DNA from 4 places in the Bradyrhizobium sp. B097 genome. Region 1 is predicted to be linked to each of the others. Evidence: riboswitches for the same ligand, from Rfam matches in the RefSeq annotation. Region 1 holds a riboswitch; each other region holds the start of a gene.
The links. Region 1 has a riboswitch for cobalamin ahead of AAFG07_RS02770 (TonB-dependent receptor). Riboswitches for the same ligand answer to the same signal wherever they lie in the genome.
Positions count from the first base shown of each region.

Region 2: linked by a shared signal. The riboswitch ahead of AAFG07_RS04495 (TonB-dependent receptor) and the one ahead of AAFG07_RS02770 (TonB-dependent receptor) in region 1 are both predicted to bind cobalamin.
Region 3: linked by a shared signal. The riboswitch ahead of metE (5-methyltetrahydropteroyltriglutamate--homocysteine S-methyltransferase) and the one ahead of AAFG07_RS02770 (TonB-dependent receptor) in region 1 are both predicted to bind cobalamin.
Region 4: linked by a shared signal. The riboswitch ahead of AAFG07_RS27130 (DUF1636 domain-containing protein) and the one ahead of AAFG07_RS02770 (TonB-dependent receptor) in region 1 are both predicted to bind cobalamin.

Region 1 covers NZ_CP152412.1:601,169-606,404, reverse strand. Annotated here, with positions in the region: gene AAFG07_RS02785 (ABC transporter substrate-binding protein) at 1-731, opposite strand, end outside; gene AAFG07_RS02780 (ABC transporter ATP-binding protein) at 989-1,762, opposite strand; gene AAFG07_RS02775 (iron ABC transporter permease) at 1,759-2,802, opposite strand; cobalamin riboswitch at 2,915-3,113, shown strand; gene AAFG07_RS02770 (TonB-dependent receptor) at 3,294-5,236, shown strand, end outside.
Region 2 covers NZ_CP152412.1:971,651-976,886, forward strand. Annotated here, with positions in the region: gene AAFG07_RS04475 (ABC transporter ATP-binding protein/permease) at 1-11, shown strand, start outside; gene AAFG07_RS04480 (hypothetical protein) at 131-526, shown strand; gene AAFG07_RS04485 (amidohydrolase family protein) at 832-2,322, shown strand; gene AAFG07_RS04490 (GTP-binding protein) at 2,324-3,247, shown strand; cobalamin riboswitch at 3,677-3,872, shown strand; gene AAFG07_RS04495 (TonB-dependent receptor) at 3,978-5,236, shown strand, end outside.
Region 3 covers NZ_CP152412.1:6,826,040-6,831,275, forward strand. Annotated here, with positions in the region: gene metE (5-methyltetrahydropteroyltriglutamate--homocysteine S-methyltransferase) at 1-1,785, opposite strand, end outside; cobalamin riboswitch at 1,886-2,089, opposite strand; gene AAFG07_RS31470 (nodulate formation efficiency C protein) at 3,533-4,405, shown strand; gene AAFG07_RS31475 (thermonuclease family protein) at 5,152-5,236, shown strand, end outside.
Region 4 covers NZ_CP152412.1:5,793,811-5,799,046, reverse strand. Annotated here, with positions in the region: gene cobD (threonine-phosphate decarboxylase CobD) at 1-707, shown strand, start outside; gene AAFG07_RS27140 (cobyric acid synthase) at 712-2,160, opposite strand; gene cobO (cob(I)yrinic acid a,c-diamide adenosyltransferase) at 2,172-2,825, opposite strand; cobalamin riboswitch at 2,862-3,078, shown strand; gene AAFG07_RS27130 (DUF1636 domain-containing protein) at 3,171-3,545, shown strand; gene cobW (cobalamin biosynthesis protein CobW) at 3,542-4,576, shown strand; gene cobN (cobaltochelatase subunit CobN) at 4,576-5,236, shown strand, end outside.

The sequences.
Region 1 (5,236 bases):
TCCGGCAGCACGATGCGCTTGCTCTCCGGGTAGAAACGTTCAAGCGCCGGATGCAGCAGGAAGGCGCGGCCCTCATCCTGGGCGCGATCGCCGGCCTCCGACACCAGGATGAAGTCCGGCCGCAATTTTACGATTGCCTCCAGCGAGGCAAATCCGCCCGCGCTGAAGCCGAGTTCGCCCGCGGCATTGGTCAGACCGGTCGCCGCCATCAGCGAGCTGATCAGGCTGCTGTCGCCTGAGACAAAGCCGCGGCGCTCCACCGACAGCACGCGATAGTGATGACCATCAGCCACCGCGCGCGCACGCGCGACCGCCGCATCGAGGCGCGCGATCTCGGCTCGCGCGCGATCCGGATGCTGCACCACGTCGCCCATCGCGCGGATCTGGTCCCTCACCTCGTCCAGCGTGCGCGGCACGGTGAACTCGACGAGGTGCAGCCCCTGCGCCTTCAAGAGATCGCGCGTCGCGCGCTTGTCGAACAGGCTGACGACGACAAGGTCGGGCTTGAGCAGCAGCACGTCCTCGGCCCCGCCCGACAGAAGCGGATAGTTTTGGGCTTTCTCGGCGGCCCAGGATTGCCAGGCATCGCGCGAAAAGCGGCTGAGGCCGAGGATCTGGTCCGGGTCGGCCAGCGACAGCACGAGCTGGTCGCTGCAGACGTTCATCGAGACGATGCGCGGTCCGGCGGAGGACGCGGCAGTGCACGAGATCAGCCACAGCAGAATCGCCATCACCGCTCCGAGATGAAGTGAGGCAAGCTGGCGGCCATTGAAAAGGTGCGCCCCCTCTCCCGCTTGCGGGGGAGGGTCAGGGTGGGGGTTTCGCCGCGAATCATATTGCGGAGAGAGCCCCCACCCGCATCGCATCTGGCGATGCGACATAGCCGAAGCCTCGCTTCGGCGTTTCTCAGGAACGGCCGCCGAAGGCGGCCTATGCTCCCCCGCAAGCGGGAGAGGTGAGCCGAGTTCGTGGAGAGGCCCCGGCCTCATCAGACGTCCGCCCATGGCACGATGACGGCCTCGCGCTGAAATTCGGCGCGGTAGGCGCTGACGCGGAACACGCTGGCCAGCACGCTCTCGGACAACGCTTCAGCGGGCGCGCCTTGCGCCGCCAGCCGCCCGTCCGACAGCACCAGCACGTGATCGGCAAAACGCGCGGCGAGCCCGAGATCGTGCGTCACCAGGATGACCAGCACGCCGGTGTCGGCGACGTTGCGCAGCTTCTGCATCACGTCGATCTGGTGGCGCGGATCGAGCGAGGCGGTCGGCTCGTCGGCGAGGATCACCGGCGCCTCCACCGCCAGCACCCGGGCCAGTGCAACGCGGCTGCGCTCGCCGCCGGACAGCTCGGTGACGCGGCGATCGCTGAATTCGGTGACATCGACCGCCTGCATCGCCCGCAGCACCGCCTCGATATCCCTTGGCGACAGCCGCGCAGGATCGGTCGCGCCATGCGGATAGCGGCCGAGCGCCACGATATCGCGCGCCGGCAGCGGCCAGTGCACCATGTGCCCCTGCGGCAAATAGGCGAAACGCTTCGCGCGCTCGCGCAGCGCAAGCGACGCCAGCGCGTCGCCGCCGATCCTGATCTCGCCGTCGGATGGAATCAGCCCGGCGAGCGCGCGCAGCAGCGTGGTCTTGCCGGCGCCGTTCGGACCGACCAGCGCAACCAGATGGCCCGCTTCCAGCGACAGCGAAACGTCGCGCAGCACCTTGCGGCTGCCGAGCGAAGCGTTGAGCGCGGTGGCGGAGAGCAGCGTCATGCCACGCCTCCGCCGAGCGCGCGGCGTTCGCGCATGATCAGATAGAGGAAGAACGGCACGCCGATGATTGAGGTCAGCACGCCGACCTTGATATCCGAGGTCGAGGGGATGATGCGCACCGCGATATCGGCGGCGAGCAGCAGCGCCGAACCGGTGAGCGCGCTCGGCACCAGCAGCCGCGCCGGATCGTGACCGATCAGGGGGCGCATCAGATGCGGAGCGACGAGACCGATGAAGCCGATCGTGCCTGACACCGCGACCGCACCGCCGACGCCGAGCGCAGCCCCCGCGATCACGAGCAACCTTAGCCGTCCGACATCGACGCCAAGGCTCTGCGCCGCCTCCTCGCCAAGCGTCAGCGCGCGGAACGCGCTCGCCTGGCTGAGCAGGACGGCGGCGCCCGCGATGATGAAGGGCAACGCCAGCGCCACGTGCTGGAAGCTGCGGTCCTCCAGCGAGCCGAGCAGCCAGAATGCGATCTCGAGCACCACGAACGGATTGCTCGAGAGGTTCATCACCAGCGCGGTCGCAGCCCCGGCAAAGCTCGAGATCGCGAGTCCCGCGAGGATCAGGATCAAGAGCCCGGCATTGCGGCCGGCGATCGCAAGCAGCGCGAACACCGAGCCGAACGCGGCGATGATCGCCACCACCGGCAGCGCGTAGGAGCGCACATCGGCGAGGCCCAGCGCGATCACCAGCACCGCACCGAATGCCGCCGATTGCGGCGCGCCGAACAGCGACGGCGAGGCCAGCGGATTGCGCAGCAGTCCCTGCAGCGCGGCGCCCGATAGCCCGAGAATACCGCCGATCGCGAATGCCAGAATAGTGCGCGGCAACCGGATCTCGCGCACGATCACCTGCGCCACATCGCTGCCGCCGCCGAACAGCGCCTCAATCACCGCGAGCGGCGACAGCCGCACCGGCCCGATGCCGAGCGAGAGCACCAGCAGCAGGACCACGAGCGCGAGCAGCGCCGCGGTGGCGCTCCACCGGCGCCGCGCCGCGACCTCGGCCGCCAAGGCAAAATCCTGCACGCTCATTGGATCCATGCTCTTACAGCGATCGCCGTGGCAGGCAAGCGACACCCGCCAAAAACCGTAGCCGCGCGGCCACTGCCCGACGTCCGCCGGGTTGACATTGCTGCCGGGCCGAACCCTAGATGAACATGACGGTTCTTTTATGAGATGAAAAGGGAATGCGGTGCGGGGAAACTTCCCCAATGCCGCGGCTGCCCCCGCAACTGTATGCGGTGAATCCTTCGTCAGATGCCACTGGGAATCTCGGTCCTGGGAAGGCGACGAAGGGTAACGACCCGCGAGCCAGGAGACCTGCCGTCAGCCGTGGTCACACGCGAAGATGCCGGTCGGGGAGTACAGGCATGAGCTTCACCTGAGGCTGCAAGCAGCTGAGCCTGCGAGCACGATGGTGAGACTGGTTCGCGGTGACGTGCCACTGACGTTACCGAGGTCTCACTTAGATGTTCTCCAACTCTTCCTCCCGGCGCCGCCGTGCGCTTCTGCTCGCGTCGACGATGATCGCGCCGACCATCATCATCTCAACCGCACGGGCGCAGCAGGTGCCCTCTCCGAATCAGCTGCCGGCCATCGAAATCACCCAGCCGGGCGACCAGAATTTTACGCGCGCCAAGCCGGCCGCTGACGAAGCGCTGGCGCCGCGCCGCCCGGCGCCGGGCACCGCGCAAGGCAACAATGTGGGCAGTGGAGCAGGATCAAGCACGACAGGGACCGGACCGGCCACCGGAACGGGCGGCACCGGTAGCGGCGGCCGCCAGTTCGCCGGCATTGTCGGCTCTTCCTCGACCGTGATCACCGCCGACGACATCGCGCATTCGCCGGTGCAGTCGCTGCCCGAGATTCTCGCGCAGGTGCCGGGAGTCCAACTGCAATCACTCTATGGTGGCCCGAACGGCGCCAAGACTGCGGTCGACCTGCGCGGCTTCGGCGCGTTCGCCTCGGACAACACCCTGTTCCTGCTCAATGGCCGCCGCCTCAACGACGTCGACAAGGCCGGCTTCGATCTCACCACGATCCCGCTCGATTCGATCGAACGCATCGAGATCACGCGCGGCAACAGCGGTGCGGTGCTCTATGGCGACAACGCAGTGGGCGGCGTGGTCAACATCATCACCAAGACCGGCGCCGGCGGTCCGCCGGCCACGATCCGGGCCGAAGGCGGCTTCGGCTCGTTCAACACCCGCATGGCCGCGGTGTCCGCGGCACTCAACTCCGGCCCGTGGTCCACCTCGTTCTACGGCAACGGCATCAAGTCCGACGGCTACCGCGTCAACAATGCGCTCGACCAGCGCAACGCCGTCGGCAACGTCAATTACACGACACCAGATTTGACCGCCTTCCTCACCGTCACCGGCAGCGACCAGAAGCTCGGCCTGCCCGGCGGACGGCTGGTCGATCCGTCGATCGGCGTCAACGAGTTGCTCACCGATCGCCGCGGCGCCACCACGCCCTTCGACTACGCCAACCAGCAGACCGCCAGTGTCACCACCGGATTCACCAAGACGCTGATGAACGGCGTCGACCTCATCGTCGACGGCGGCTGGCGCCAGCGCGAGACGCAAAGCGGCTTCTTCGGCACCGTGCCGACCATCAGTTTCGCCTCGACCTACAATGACGCCGCGCTGCAGACCTGGTCGATCACGCCGCGCCTCAGCGTCAAGAACGTCGTGCTGGGAATGCCGTCCACGATCCTGACCGGTATCGACTATTACGATTCGACGTTCCGTGAGGCGCGCGGCGCCTATCAGGGCGTCGATCCCACCCACATCTACAACATCGAGCAGCAGACCGTGGCCGGGTACTGGCAGCACACGATCGGCCTGCTGCCGACCACCGATTTCTCGTACGGCGCGCGCGTCCAGAACACCAGCGTCTCGGCACGCGATCGCTACGATCCGAATGCGCCGTTTGCCTTCGACGCGCAGGCGGCGCCGCTCGACAGCAACGAGACCCAATACGCGCTGCATGTCGGCGCCGAGCATCGCTTCACCGACAGCTTCTCGGTGTTCGGCCGTGCCGCGCGCGCATTCCGCACGCCCGATGTCGACGAACGCGTCGCATCGGGTCCGTCATTCGACCCGCTGACCTTCGCCCCGGTCCCGCAGAACTTCCAGCTCAAGACCCAGACGTCGCAGGACGTCGAGGGCGGCTTGCGCGTCAAGACCAACCTGTTTCAGGTGCAGACCAGCGTCTATCTGATGGATCTCGAGAACGAGATCCATTTCAACCCGGTGCTATTCTACAACGTCAACCTCGACCCCACCCGCCGCTACGGCTCCGAGACCAGCGCCTCGCTGAAGGTCAGTGACACCGTCACCCTGCGCGGCGGCATGGCGATCACCCGCGCCGTGTTCCGCGAAGGCATGTGGGCCGGCAACGACGTGCCGCTGGTGTCGCGCTACACCGGCAATCTCGGCGTGACCTGGAATATCTGGCAGAA
Region 2 (5,236 bases), 370 kb from region 1:
AGGGGATTTGAGCGGGCCTAACGCGCTTATGCCGCTCCTATGAGATCGCTTGCGCGTTCCCCTCGAAAACCTATTGCTGCGCAAGGATAGTCACGCCGCGCCATGGATCGGCGCGCGGGGTGTTCGATCGATGCGCAGCGAGGGAGCGACCGAACCGCAGGGCAAGCTGCTCTGCGCGTGGCAACTCGCAATGCTGCGCTTCGTGGTCACGTGCGACGACGCCGACCGGATGCAGGTGCTCGCAATGGCTGGTGAGCTCGATCGATCGGGTGGCTCGGCCGACGGCTCGTTCCACTTCTTCCGCAGGACGACCGCGGAACTCTGTCACGCCATTACCGGCAGTGACCCGCATGCCGAGGCTATTGTCCGACGCTTCGAGGTGCAAATCGAAAATCCCCGGCTGCGTCGCGCCTTCGAAGCGGCCATCGGGATGGATCGGACCCCGCCGAAGATCGTCGCGAGCCGCACCAGGCCGAGAGCCGATCTCTGGAGGGGGCTCTCCCCACGACGCGCAAGTGCGACGTAACGAAGCTCACTGCCAGACCCGTCATCCCCGCGCAAAGGCTTCGCCTTTGTTGCTGGAAGTGCGAGCGGAGCGAGCTTCGAACGATGCACGGCCCCGCTGGTGGCCGTCGATCCTTCGAGGGCCGCTGAAGGAGCGGCCACCTCAGGATGACGGGGAGAAAGGAAATCAGCGGAGACGACGTTGATCCTACGCGGCGATAGATGCGATGCATTTTTGTCTCTTGGCCCCGCATCGGACCGGTCGTAAGCCTTTGATGAAAGCGGCCGGCCGGGACCGCGGTTTTGGACAATGCGGGGAGTGGCGAGATGGGTGGTTTGGTGATCAGCGGCGGCCGGGTGGTGGATCCGGCCAGCGGGATGGACGCGATCGGCGACGTCGCGGTGGTCGACGGCCGGATCGCCGCGGTCGGCACCGGCCTCGGCGGCGCCGAGCGGCAGATCGATGCCACCGGACTTGTGGTGGCGCCCGGCTTCATCGACCTGCACGCGCATGGCCAGACCATTCCGGCCGATCGCATGCAGGCGTTCGACGGGGTCACGACATCGCTCGACCTCGAGGCCGGCGTGTTGCCGGTGGCATCCTGGTACAAGCGTCAGGCCGAGAAGGGGCGGGTGCTGAACTACGGCGCGGCGGCCAACTGGGCCTTCGCGCGGATCGGTGCGATGACCGGCTCGAATGCGGAAAGCTCGCTGGAATCATTCGGCGCCGCGATGCGCGATCGCCGCTGGATCGAGAACGTGGCGACCGAGGGCGAGGTCGGCGGCATTCTCGCGCGCCTTGCCAACGGACTGAATGAGGGCGGCATCGGCATCGGCATTCTCAACGCCTATGCGCCGGGCGCCGGCGTGCAGGAACTGACTGCGGTGTGCCAGCTCGCCGCCGATCATGCGGTGCCGACCTTCACCCACGTCGCCTACATGTCCCGCATCGATCCAGAGAGCGCGGCCGAGGCCTATATCCGCCTGATCGGCTATGCCGGCGCCACCGGCGCGCACATGCACATCTGCCATTTCAACTCGTCGAGCAAGACGGACATCGAACGCTGCGTTGCGCTGATTGCGAAAGCGCAGGCGCAGGGCCTGCCGATCACGGTCGAGGCCTATCCCTACGGCACCGGCTCGACCGTGCTGGCGGCGACCTTCTTCAGCGATCCCAAATTCGAGGAGCGCAACGGCCTCGGCTACGATTCGGTGCAGCGCGTGACCGACGGTCATCGCTTCGGCAGCCGCGAGGAGCTGCTGGCGGCGCAGGCCGCAGAGCCCTCGACGCTGGTGCTGTGGCATGTGCTCGATATCGAGAACAACGCGCATCATCGCGATCTGCTCGACATGGCGGTGCTGTATCCGGGCGGTGCGATCGCGTCCGACGCGATGCCGTGGACGCTGTCGGACGGCCGCCCCTACACCGGCGACGCCTGGCCGCTGCCTGATGATGCCACCTCGCATCCGCGTTCGGCCGGCTGCTTCACTCGCTTCATCCGCGAATGGGTGCGCGAGCGCAGGAAGGTGTCGCTGCTCGAGGGCATCCGCAAATGCGCGCTGATCCCGGCGGAAATCCTGTCCGCGAGCACGCCGGCGATGCGCGCCAAGGGCAGGTTGCAGGTCGACGCCGACGCCGATGTCGTGGTGTTCGACTTCGAGACGCTCAGCGATCGCGCGACCTTCTCCGCGATGAACCGCCCGGCGGAAGGCGTGCGGCATCTCGTGGTCAGCGGCCAGCCGCTGATCAATGATGGCGTGCTCGACGTCGCGGCACGGCCGGGCCGGCCGGTGCGCCGGCCGGTCACTGGGGGCTGAGGTGGCGGTCCCGATCCTGCTGGTCGCGGGTTTTCTCGGGGCGGGCAAGACCACGGTCGTGAACCATCTGCTGGCGCATGCGCAAGGCCGGCGCATCGCCGCCGTGGTCAATGATTTCGGCGCGATCAATATCGACGCGGAGCTGATCGCCGGCGCCAGCGATGGCGTGGTCAGCCTGAGCAATGGCTGCATCTGTTGCACGCTGGAGGGCGATCTGCTGCGCACGCTCGCTGGCCTGCTGCGGCGTGATCCGCGTCCCGAATTCATCGTGATCGAGACCAGCGGGATCGCCGATCCCGCCGACATCGTGCGCAACCTGATGGATCCGGTGATCTGGAAGGAGGCGCCGCTGGAGACCGTTCTGTGCGTGGTCGACGCGACGCAGCCTGCGGCGATGCTGAACGATGCGCTGCTGCGCTCGCAGCTGCGGGCGGCAGATGTGGTGGCGCTGAGCAAGGTCGATCTGGCCGATGCAGCCGCGTGCGCCGCGATCCGCGATGCGGTGCGGGCAGTGCGTCCGGCGGCCGTGGTGGTCGATGCGCTGCATGGCGAGGTGCCGGCCGCGCTGCTGTTTCCCGCGGACCTCGATCAGTTGCCGGCGCCGCGCGAGACCGCGCCGCGACGACCGGTATCCGATCGGTTCGAGACCCTGAGCTGGACGTCGGAGCGGAAGGTAGCGCTGCCGCGCTTGCAGCAGGCGATCGGCAGACTGGCGCCGAAGCTGGCGCGGGCGAAGGGATTGTTCGAGACGGTGGAGCAGCCCGGCCGGCTGACGGTGTTTCAACTCGCCGGCGGCCGCGCGACATTGGCCGCCGGCGGCGTGCCGACACCCGGCGTGCCACGCACGCGAATCGTGTTCATCGCCGAGATGGGCGCGCTGTCGCGAGCCGAGATCGATGAGGTGATGCAGGGATGCGTCGAGTGATCCGTCATCCAGAGAGAATGTGAATGCATTTAGCGTCGTCCTGGCGAAAGCCAGGACCCATTACCCCAACCGCTTGTTGTTGTGCGACGCTGAGGCCGCTATCGCACTCCCAATCGAATTCGGTGGTTATGGGTCCTGGCTTTCGCCAGGACGACTGCGTGGGGAGGCCGCTCGCTACAATTCTCACACCGTCACCCTGAGGAGCGCGAAGCGCGTCTCGAAGGGTCGACGGCCCGGCTGGTGGCCGATGCATCCTTCGAGGCTCGCTCCGCTCGCACCTCCAGCGACAAAGGCGAAGCCTTTGCGCAGGGATGACGGGGATAAGAAGTACCCGCGTCGGCCCTCGCTGTCCCCGTGTCATCGCCGCAGCATCATCCCGCAAAGCATGTGTGCGACAATCGCATCGAATTGACAGTCCATCCCGCACCACCTATCGTTTTTGCCGACGGTTCCCTTCGGGGATCAAAAGGGAATGCGGTGCGAGGGTAACCCCAATGCCGCAGCTGTCCCCGCAACTGTAAACGGCGAGCCTTTCGTCAATTTGCCACTGGGCCATCGGTCCGGGAAGGCGTCGACAGGCGATGACCCGTGAGCCAGGAGACCTGCCGTCAGTCGTGGTCACACGCGAGCACATCGGGCGGGGGCGTCCTGGTGGGATGGGAGCACTGCCTCTGGGGCAATGCGCCAGTCCGCGTTCGCGGTGACGTGCCACGTTACCGCGAGTCCTTTCATGTCTCCGTCCTCTCCCGCCGCGCGCCGTTGGCGCCTCGGTCTCGTTTGCTCCCTGTCATCGCTGCTGTTGCCGGCTGAAGGTTCGGCACAAACATCCCCACCCACAACGCTCGATCCGATCGAGGTCGCGCCCTCGACATCAGCAAAGCCCAAGCCTGCGGCGCGAAGCCGCAACTCGGCGACGTCGTCGCGGCCGCGCGCCAGACCTGCGACGGCCGCGGCAACCGCTGGCGCGCCGCGCGCCGCGGCGTCGGGCGCATCGGGAACGGCATCGCCGACGCTCAATGCCACCACACAGGGAGGCACCGGCAGTCGCCTCAATCTGACGCCGCTGCAGACGCCGGCCAGCGTCGAGATCATCACGGCGCAGACCATCGCCGAACGCGGCCAGCATAATGTGCTTGATGCCGTCACCCAGAACGCGGCCGGATTCACCGCAACGCCGGCGCCTGGCAATGGCGGACTGTCGTTCAGCACCCGCGGCTTTGCCGGCAGCAACTCGGTGATGACGCTGTATGACGGCACGCGCTTCTATATCGGCTCCGGCACCCTGACGTTCCCCTACGACACCTGGTCGACCCAGCGCGTTGAAGTGCTGCGCGGCCCGGCCTCGGTGCTGTATGGCGAAGGCGCGATCGGCGGCGTCATCAACGTCGTTCCGAAAAAGCCGCAGGGCACGCCCTACAACGAGGCCGAGGTCTCGCTCGACAGCAACATGGCGCGACGGCTCTCGGTCGACAGCACCGGTCCGATCAATCCCAATGTGTCCTACCGCATCAACGCCACCGGCAACATGTCGGACGGCTGGGTCGATCGCGACAGGACCTCGAATGCGGTGGTCTCCGCCGCCGTGCGGGTGCAGGCATCGGACAATCTCGCCTTCACGCTGTCCGAGGATTACGGCGACCGCAGCCCGTCGCGCTATTTCGGCACGCCGCTGATCAACGGCTCGATCCAGGACGCGCTGCGCTTCAAGAACTACAACGCATTGGACAGCGCGATCCGCTATCAGGACAGCTGGACCCAGTTCAAGACCGAGTGGGACGTCGCCGACGGCATCAAGATCAACAACACGCTGTATTACCTGACCAGCGAGCGGCACTGGCGCGATATCGAAAACTACACCTGGAACCCGAAGACCCAGCTGATCGACCGCTCCAGCTACATCGAGATCTTCCACGACCAGAAGCAGCTCGGCAACCGGATGGATACGACCTTCAGCGGTCACGTCTTCGGCCTCGCGAACCAGTTTGTCGC
Region 3 (5,236 bases), 3.0 Mb from region 1:
GACCTCGCTTCGGGGAATATCATCGCGAACAAACGACCAGTTCAAGATCGTTACCGGTCCGGTCAACATCGCCTTCATCGGTTTCTTGGTTAGCGATTGCGCGTAGCGCCACCAGTCTACGGTAATCGGCTGCGGCCGTGAGACATCGCCAAACAGGATCGGCGGCCGGACACAGCGCGAGCCGTACGATTGCACCCAACCGTTCTTGGTAAATGCGAAGCCGGCGAGTTGCTCGCCGAAGTACTGCACCATGTCATTGCGCTCGAACTCGCCATGCACGAGCACGTCCAGACCGATGTCCTCCTGCCAGCGTACGGCGCGCGCCGTCTCTTCCTTGAGAAACTTGTCGTATTGCTCGTCGCTCATCAAGCCTCGCGCATGCGCCGCTCGGGCATTGCGGACGGCAGTGGTCTGGGGAAACGATCCGATCGTCGTGGTAGGAAAAGCCGGTAGTCCAAAGCGCTTGCGCTGGATCTCGGCACGACTGGCAAATGGGCTGGCGCGCCTGCGCATGGTCTGGTTGATCGCTCTGAGCCGGACAGCGACATTGGCATCGCGGATCTTCGGCGAAGTCCGGCGGATGGACGCGGCACGCTCGGATTCCGCAAGAGCTTTCGCAACATTCTGGTCGCCTGCGAGTGCTCGCGCCAAGGTCGCGAGCTCGCGCATCTTCTGAACCGAGAAAGCAAGCCAGCTCTTAACGTCGGAAGCGAGCTCCGTCTCGAGTTCAACATCGACCGGCACATGAAGCAGCGAGCAGGATGGAGCGATCTGGACGCGATCCTTGCCAAGCTTCGCAATTGCAGGATCCAGCCGCTGGCGGAGCGCCGACAAGTTCGACCGCCACACATTGCGGCCGTCTATGACGCCAAGCGACATGACGAGATCTCTCCGGCCGCCAGCAATGATCTCGTCCAACAACTGTGGCGCGCGAACCAGATCGACGTGCAGCCCGGCAACAGGCAGGCGCAAGGCGGTGTCCAGATTGTCGCAGAGGTTGCCGAAATAGCTGGCTACCATGATCTTGATGGCCGGCCCCTCCTTTGCGAGCCGGTCATAGGCATGGAGCAAGGATTGTCGCGAGCTCTCATCCAGATCGAGGACGAGGCAGGGTTCGTCGAACTGAACCCAGTTTGCCCCGCGTTTAGCCAATTCCTGCAGAACCTCGATATAGACCGGTATCAGGTCATCCAGCAGTGACAGTGGCTGGAAGGCAGGATCCGCGCTCTTGCCGAGCTTTAAGAATGTGACCGGCCCGATCAGGACTGGGCGGGTCTGAAAGCCAAGTGCCTTGGCTTCCTCATACTCCTCGATAGGCTTGCGACAGGACAGCCTGAAAGTCTGTCCACGGTTAAATTCCGGGACCATGTAGTGGTAGTTGGTGTCGAACCACTTGGTCATCTCCTGCGCGGGCGCGCCATAGGCGCGCGGTCCGTGACCGCAACTCGCATCCTGCCCGTCGCGTTGTGAACCGCGTGCCATGGCGAAGTACGTCATGAGCGAAACGGATTCGGTTTTCGGCGCGTAGATTTCCGGGATGGCTCCAACCATGACACTGGTGTCGAGCACCTGGTCGTACAGCGAGAAATCGTTCGACGGAATGACAGTGACACCGAGGGATGTCTGGCGAGCCCAGTTCGCAGCACGCAGGCCGGCTGCGTCCTCGAGCAACTGCTGTTCGCTGATTCTTCCGGCCCAGTAGCTTTCGAGCGCGAGTTTGAGCTCGCGCCTTGGACCGATGCGTGGCGTTCCGAGCGTGGCAACCGGAAGCGAGAAAAGAGACATAGCGTTAACCCCATATTGGGGACAAAGGCCATGGCGGACGCAGGCAGCGAAGTCGCGCGAGCGACGGCTGCTTGGCGCACCACCGGGACACCCCGCCCGTGGACGAACATATTGCCGGGGCAGGTCTCCTGGCTCGCGGGTCATCGCCGCTGTCCGGCCTTCCCGAAGCCGCGCAGGCTTCAGTGACTCTGTTGGACAGCGGCTCTCCGCTCACAGTTGCGGGGGCAGCGCCGGCATTGGCACCGGCTTCCCTCTTAGCTCCGGATCAAGTGGGACCCGGAGAACCTCGACGACTGGGATTATCGGCAAGAGAACTCGTCCGTCAACCTCTTAAATTAATGCCATGGCCTCTCTTATGCGAATGATGGTCCACCTCCATTATTGATCTCGATGTAGAAGCCGCTCTGCAATCATGGAAGTCACAATGACCATGTCACGGATGGTGCGTTGCCGTGAAGCCGCGCGTCATATCTGTGCAAGAGACAAAGGCGGCCTGCGCGATGAGGGCCATTGCGTCGAGCAGACGGTCTTCATGTGAGTTAGCTACGGTTGATCAAGAGCGCTACCCTGCGTCCGCCTTCTCCACCAACGATCAAGGATCGGTGTTGGCAAGTGCAAGACATATGCGGAACTCCAACAGCATACTCAGCGAGCGTATTGTCTTACGATGCCAGCCAATTCTGGTAGGCGTCACGCAGGTCTTTTTCGGCGATACTGCCTAAGCAAGCATATCGAACCGCCTCAACGAGAGCAGAGAGGCCCGCAATGAAAATGGCTGTTTGGAGTGCCCTCGGCGTCTTTTCTGTTGGCGTCTTTGCGGTTGGCCTGTTCGGGTGGATGGTAAGGCCGTTTATGAGTCAACCCGTTAGACAGATACTCTCGAAACTATTGAGCAACTCAAGCCGAAGCTAACACGGCTCGACGCCCCTACCCGCCTTACGAATATCGACACGGCGTGGAAGCGCACTCCTCCAATCATGAATAGCGACGACCCGTCGATGAACGACGGGCCGATAACGTGCCATCGCGCCTGCGCCGCGCGAACGCCACCGTCTCATTCGCCTGCTCGAGGGGTGCGCTTCCTCGGCGTCTATTCCAAATGCTCGGCACTGGAAATCGACTTCGCGTCGTTGAGCGACCTCGCGTCGTTTTGGACAGTAGAGCACCAAGCACAACTGGCCCCTCCTCGAAACTCCAGAAGCGTCGCATGGTCGCGAAGGAGCGCCAAGCCGCCGCAGTGGGCGCCTTGGCTGCAGGTGCTCAAAGGCATGGCAGCGATCGAACGCCGACGTTGCGGCGACGACACCGATCCAAACGGTTCAATGGCCGCAAACCGTCTCCCAGCTGCCGCCAGGAACCTGGCGGGAAAGCGTTCGCCTGCGCGGTCGAAGATCCAGTGCGTGACAGAGATAAATCGGGGAAGTCGCGGCGGATAGGCTGAATGGAAACATCAATACGCGCGCAAGTCGGAAGGCCAACAAAGACGACACAAATATCGTGCGAACTGCCACCTATTACCTGGCACGAAGAATGCAGGCCCTCGGCCTGCCCAGGCTTCTCCTCCTGGGCAGGTCCAGCATCGCAAATTGAGGCTTTGGCTGGCCATCGAAGTTAGCGGCGCGTGGCATGGAGGGGACAGCGCCTGTTCGCGCGGGACACCGGCGGGCGTCCGCGTCACGTCGCCGCTAACTTCTTGCGATCGCGCATAGCACGTTGAAGGTTGGTCCGCTTTGGAATTGACGTGTGGATGAAAACCAGATGGCCGGCGGTTATGAAGAAAATGGCTGGAAGACGTGTGCTTTGGTTCTGTCTCGGTCGATCACTGATCTTCCTGGCCGGGCTGGCTGCGACGAGCAACAATGTTATCGCCAACGACAACGGCCCTGTTGAACGAGTCAAGTCAATGTGGCGAGCACAGGACGGTGACACTATAGAACACATTATCTCCAAGGTCTCGAAAGTGGCGCAGTTCGTCCCTCAAACGTGGGGAGTCGCTGAAGGAATTGACCGAACTGATTACGTTTATCTTTCATGGACCAGGCACCGGAACCATAAATCAGACGAACAGTACGTTATTGCTTGGAAGATCGCCGCCGATGGGGCGATTAAACTTGCGTCGACGTATGCAAAGCCGATTGAATTGGGCTGGCGCGCCTTGGCGCTCTCGTTGATCGCCAGTGAAATCACAGATGGCGAAGAGGACGCAAATCTTCCATTTCTGCATGATCCGGCCAACTTCAACTTCGTGACGACCGCGCAAGGCAAGCTCGGCAATCTTCTGCGGCACGGGCGCTGCAATATCATTGAACCCGTCGAAGTGGATTACGTGCCAAAGCGGAATGACAAGCCGACCGAGAAAAGTGATCTGTGGCGCGTTTTGCTTTTGGTGAACTGTAATACCCCAGGGCCCCATTATTTTACCCATAATGGGGTCATCACCTTCGAGAAGAGCGAGGGACAAGATTGGGCACCGCAATCCTTCTTTGCCAAGCGTATCGCGGCCTTTCCTCCTGGCGCTTGGTTCGATCGCATAGAACCAGATGAACGGGAAGCATTGAAGAAAGCGCGAAAGGCCTCAGCAAATGGTCGCACGGAGCAAGATCGCGCTGCAGCTCCTTGACGCTGAGCGCCTCGGAGCAACGGCAAAGAACATGCGCTCCGAAAGTTGACACGTGTCCTGTTACGTCTCCGCAATCGACCGCGAGGAAGTCGCCCCCGTGACCAAGCGGCCGCGTGCCAGCCTACGAGAGCCGGTTTGGCCCTCGCCGCTCGCACGCAGCGAGTGGACGCCAATCATCCGCGGCGCGGCCAGCTCTCCGCGCCATCGTTCACGGAATTTGACCTAGAGATGCTTGGGACCGAAGCCCCGATCAGGCGTGCATCGCGCGGCTGATTGGTACCCGCGCGAGCGTGAGCATGAGCGACGCCGAAGGCGGCACGCGGGACCCAGTGCAGCGACGAGACCGCTTAAGAGGGTACCCGGGAACGGGGCAATGATAACGACGCCGGCATACTCCATGGCGGCGGGCCCCTTTCCCAAAGGTTTGGCTTCCTCACGGTGCGAGGAGGAAATCCCCCCATGCTCAGCTTCGCCGAACTCGCGGGCCAAGCGCGATACAGTGCGCGCCAACTAGGAGAGACCATCGAGGCCGGAAGCATGCCGCAACACACACCGGAAGAAATCGCTTGAACCTCACCTTGCGTCAGGACGTAGGGTGGAATCCACGACTAGGCTTTCACAAAGCAAACGCCGGATGATGCAACACAGGCCAAATGACAGACATGGTGCGATCAAGCAGTCGAATGTGGCGGCGCCGGACCGTACGGGTGTCTAAGCGGATGGACCAAGGGCGAAACGTTTTCGGGATGAAACACCGCGTGATGATGGCCGCATTGCTCGCTATCATCGCATCTCCGGTTTGCGCGGCAAAACTCAGCGGTCCTCCGCGCA
Region 4 (5,236 bases), 4.1 Mb from region 1:
CGCCGCGCGGGCGGGCACGGATCCTTGCGCCGACCTACAACGAGTACGCCGGGATGTTGTCGGCCGCCGGTTGGGACGTCGATGAGGTGTCCGATCTCGCAGCGCTTGCGGGAGCGGACACTGCCATCGTCGTCAATCCGAACAATCCGGATGGCAGGTGCCATGATCGGGACGAACTGCTCGCGCTGCTGCCGCACGTTGGCCGGCTCGTGATTGACGAGAGTTTTGTGGACGCTGTACCCGACCTGTCGCTTGCAGGAGAGGCCGGACAATCCGGGCTCCTGATCCTGCGCTCATTCGGCAAGTTTTACGGACTTGCGGGCTTGCGGCTCGGCTTCGCTATCGGCAGCGAGCTGGATATCGCCGCGCTTGCGGCGATGGCGGGACCATGGCCGGTTTCGGGGGCCGCGATCGCAATCGGGCGGCGCGCCTTGCTCGATCACGACTGGACAACGGCGACGATCGCACGGCTGGCGGATGACTGTGTCAGGCTCGATGCGGCGGCGCGATCGCAGGGCTGGACGCTGCTCGGCGGCACGCCGCTGTTTCGTCTCTACGACGTTGGCGATGCGCTCGCCGCGCAGGAGAGGCTTGCTCGAGCGCTGATCTGGTCGCGCGTCTTCCAGCAAAAGCCCGGATGGTTGCGTCTCGGTCTGCCGGGCAGCGAGGCCGAATGGTCCCGTCTTGCCGCCGCGTTGTCGCGCTGATGGTTTAGCGCGCCAGCGCGAGCAGGCCTTCCACATCAAGATGGGTCTCGATGTGCTCGGCAAGCGCGTCGAGCGCGCTCTCGACCCTGGCGCCGTACGGCTGATCCGCCGCAGGGATATCGAGCTGTGCAAGAAACGCCTTGCGAAATTCGTCCGAGGTGAACAGGCCGTGCAGATAGCTGCCGTGAACGCGCCCGTCACGCGACATGGCGCCTTCCGGCGAGCCGTCAAGCATTGAAAAAGGCCGCGCGCGATCCGGGCCATCGGTGCGCCCGATGTGGATCTCGTAGGCGCTGATCGGTTGACGGGTCGCAGCATGCATCGCGCTGACGCGGGTCAGCGTCTTCTGTTCGGTCATGGTTGTGGTGACATCGAGTAGCCCGAGGCCGCGCGTTTCGCCGGCGAGCCCCTCGATCCCCTCAGGATCGGCGACGCTTTGCCCAAGCATCTGGTATCCGCCGCACAGCCCGAGGATGTGGCCGCCGCGGCGATGATGCGCCAGCAGGTCGATGTCCCAGCCTTGCGCGCGCAGGAAGGCGAGATCGCCGCGGGTGGATTTCGAGCCGGGCAGGATGACGAGCTTCGCGTCGCCCGGAATGGCTTCGCCCGGCCGCACCATCACGAGATCGACGCCGGGTTCGAGCTTCAGCGGATCGAGATCGTCGAAATTGGCGATCCGCGACAGCGCCAGAAACGCGATCTTGCACTGGCCGGGCTTGCGCGCGTCGCCAAGCCCGAGCGCGTCTTCGGCAGGTAGCTCACCGGCGCGAGCGAACCAGGGCAGCACACCGAAGCCGCGCCACCCGGTTCGGGCTTCGATCAGGCGGTAGCCGTCGTCGAACAACGTCGGATCGCCGCGGAATTTGTTGATGACAAAGCCCTGGATCATCGCGGCATCATCGGGGTCGATCACCGCCTGGATGCCGACGAGCTGCGCGATCACGCCGCCGCGGTCGATGTCGCCGACCAAGACCACGGGCACGTCGGCCCTGCGCGCAAAGCCCATATTGGCGATGTCGGACTTGCGCAGATTGACCTCGGCGGGGCTGCCGGCGCCTTCGACCAGCACCAGGTCGCCGCGCTGCTTCAGGCGCCCAAAGCTCGCCATCACCGCGCCCATCAGCGACGGCTTCATGGCGGCATATTCGCGCGCGCGGGCGGTCGCGATCCGCTTGCCGTGCACGATGATCTGGGCACCAACATCGGTTTCCGGCTTCAGCAGCACCGGGTTCATGTCGGTGTGCGGCTCGACGCCGGCGGCGAGCGCCTGCAAGGCCTGCGCGCGGCCGATCTCGCCGCCGTCGACGGTCACGGCGGCATTGTTCGACATGTTCTGGGGCTTGAACGGCAGCACGCGCAGGCCGCGTCGTCGCGCGGCACGCGCGAGGCCGGCGACGATGAGCGACTTGCCCACGTCCGAGCCGGCCCCCTGGATCATCAACGCGCGCGCCATGGTGCTGACCGTCAGAACTCGACGCCCGGCTGCGCCTTGATGCCGGAGCGGAAGGGGTGCTTCACCAGCGTCATCTCGGTGACGAGATCGGCGATCTCGATCAATTCGTCCTTGGCATTGCGCCCGGTGAGCACGACATGCGTCATCGGCGGCTTCGAATTGGTCAGGAAGTCGACGACATCGGCGATCGCCAGATAATCGTAGCGCAGCGCGATGTTGATCTCGTCGAGCACGACCATCCGCAAGCTCGGATCCGCGATCAGCTGCTTGGCCTTTTCCCAACCGGCTTGCGCTGCCGCGACGTCGCGGGCGCGATCCTGCGTCTCCCAGGTAAAACCTTCGCCCATCGCGTGGAATTGACAGAGATCGCCGAAATGCCCGGTCAGCAGGCGGCGCTCGCCGGTATCCCAGGCGCCTTTGATGAATTGCACCACGGCGCAGGGAAAGCCATGCGCCACGCAGCGCACGATCATGCCGAAGGCGGAGGAGGATTTTCCTTTGCCGGCGCCGGTATGAACGATGATCAGGCCCTTTTCACCGCTTTTGGTCGCCATGATCTTGTCGCGGGCGACCTTCTTTTTCGCCATTTTGGCGGCATGCCGCGCATCCAGCGAAGGGTCGGTGCCGACGGCGCGATCTTCAGCGTCGTTTCCATCAGAAATCATCACGTTCCTTCGGCTTGACAAGTGCGAGGCCAGGACGAATGGTGACCCCGCGTTGGTTCCTGTCCTACGACAGGCGAAGAGGGAATGCGATAGGGCTCAGACCGCAAGGTTTGCCCGAAGCGCAGCCGCCCCCGCGACCGTGACCGGAGAGATGCCCAAGCCACTGATTTCCTGATGGAGTCGGGAAGGTGGGCATCAAGGGAGAAATCCTACTCCGCAAGCCGGGAGACCTGCCGACGCAGTGTGTTTGAGACCGGCGGACGGGGTGTTCCGCGACGGGGAACGAACCTGTTCACGTCAGGTTCGTGTGCCTCATCGCTTCCCGCAGTCAATCCAGGAAGGGCGATGAGCGTTACACTTCATGTCTGTATCACCTGTCGCGCCGGCCAGACGCTGGCCGAAGGTGAGGTCGCGCCCGGTGCGCGCCTGCATGCCGCGCTTGTTGAGGTCGGCGTGCCCGATGACGTCAATCTGGTTCCGGTCGAATGCCTGTCGGCTTGCAGCCAGGGCTGCTCGGTTGCGCTCAGCGCGCCGGGGCGGTGGTCCTATGTCTACGGCCGCCTGTCCGCTGATCATGCCAAGGATGTGATCGCCGGCGCCTCTGCCTATGCGGCGGCGCCTGACGGCATCGTGCCGTGGCGCAGCCGTCCCGAAATCTTTCGCAAGCAATCGCTTGCCCGCATTCCACCCCTCGCCGTCGTGCCGGAGGCCGCAGAATGACCACGCTCGCCAAGGTTCCGGTCACCGTCGTGACCGGCTTTCTCGGGTCCGGCAAGACGACGCTGATCCAGCATCTGATCCGCAATGCCAACGGCAAGAAGCTCGCCGTGCTGGTGAACGAGTTCGGCAGCGAAGGCGTCGACGGCGAGATCCTGAAGTCGTGTGCCGACGCCAATTGCCCGACCGAGAACATCGTCGAGCTCGCCAACGGCTGCATCTGCTGCACCGTCGCCGACGACTTCATCCCGGCGATGGAGCAATTGCTCGCACGCCCTGTGCGGCCCGATCACATCGTGATCGAGACATCCGGCCTTGCCTTGCCGAAGCCGCTGCTGAAAGCGTTCGACTGGCCGGAGATCCGTTCGCGGATCACGGTCGACGGCGTGATCGCGCTGGCCGATGCCGAGGCCGTTGCCGCCGGCCGCTTTGCGCCTGACCCGGCCGCGGTTGATGCGCAGCGCGCCGCAGACGACAACCTCGACCACGAGACGCCGCTGTCCGAAGTGTTCGAGGACCAGATCGCCTGTGCCGACATCGTATTGCTGACCAAGGCCGATCTCGCCGGAGCCGAGGGGATCAAAGCGGCTAAGGCGGTAATTGCGGCCGAGATGCCGCGCGAGGTGCCGATGTTGCCCATCGTCGACGGTGCGATCGATGCCCGCGTGATCCTGGGCCTCGAAGCTGCGGCAGAGGACGACCTCGCGTCGCGGCCGTCCCATCATGACGGTGAGGACGAACACGAGCACAACGACTTCAATTCCGTGGTGATCGATCTTCCGGAGATCGCGGATGTCGATGCGCTGATCGCGTCGATCAAGGGGCTGGCACGCGAGCAGAACGTGCTGCGCGCCAAGGGCTACATCGCGGTCGAAGGCAAGCCGATGCGGTTGCTGGTGCAATCGGTCGGCGAGCGGGTGCGGCATCAGTTCGACATGCCCTGGGGCGCGCGGGCGCGGCAGTCAAAGCTCGTCGTGATCGGCGAACACGGCGACATCGACGAAGCCGCGATCAGGGCGCGACTAGGTGTCTGATGCACGTCATCTTCCGCGAGAGCCGCGGCCTTGAGGAGACCGCGACACCAAGGGACCTCGGCCAGGATCCGGCCGATCTCGTGGTGTTGTCGTTTTCCGACAGCGATCTCGCTGCCTTCGCGGCCGGCTGGCGGCGGGGCCGCGCCGCGCTGCCGTCGCTGCGGCTCGCCAATCTCGCGGCGCTGCGCCATCCGCTTTCGGTCGATACCTATATCGAGCGGACACTGTCGCATGCGCGCGGCATCCTGGTTCGGCTGATCGGCGGCGAACCCTATTGGTCTTACGGGCTGGCCGCGGTGCATCGTCTGGCGAAGGAGCGCGGCATCGCCCTGGTGGTGCTGCCGGCGGATGGCCGCGACGATTTGCGGCTGGATGAATTCTCGACCTTGCCGGTCTCGACGCTGCGCCGCCTGAAGGTGCTGTGCGACAAGGGCGGCCCCGTTGCCGCACAGGCCGTGATCGCGCAACTGGCGCTGGCGTCCGGCCTTTATGCCGGGCCGGTTGTCGGTGAGATCGATCTTCCCGAGATCGGCGTCTACGATTCCCGGCGCGGTGCCGTCGCGGCGCTGCCGGCATCGGATGGCCGGCCGCTTGTGCTGGTGACCTTTTATCGCTCCTATCTGGCGGCGGGCGACGCGGCTCCGGTCGATGCGCTGATCG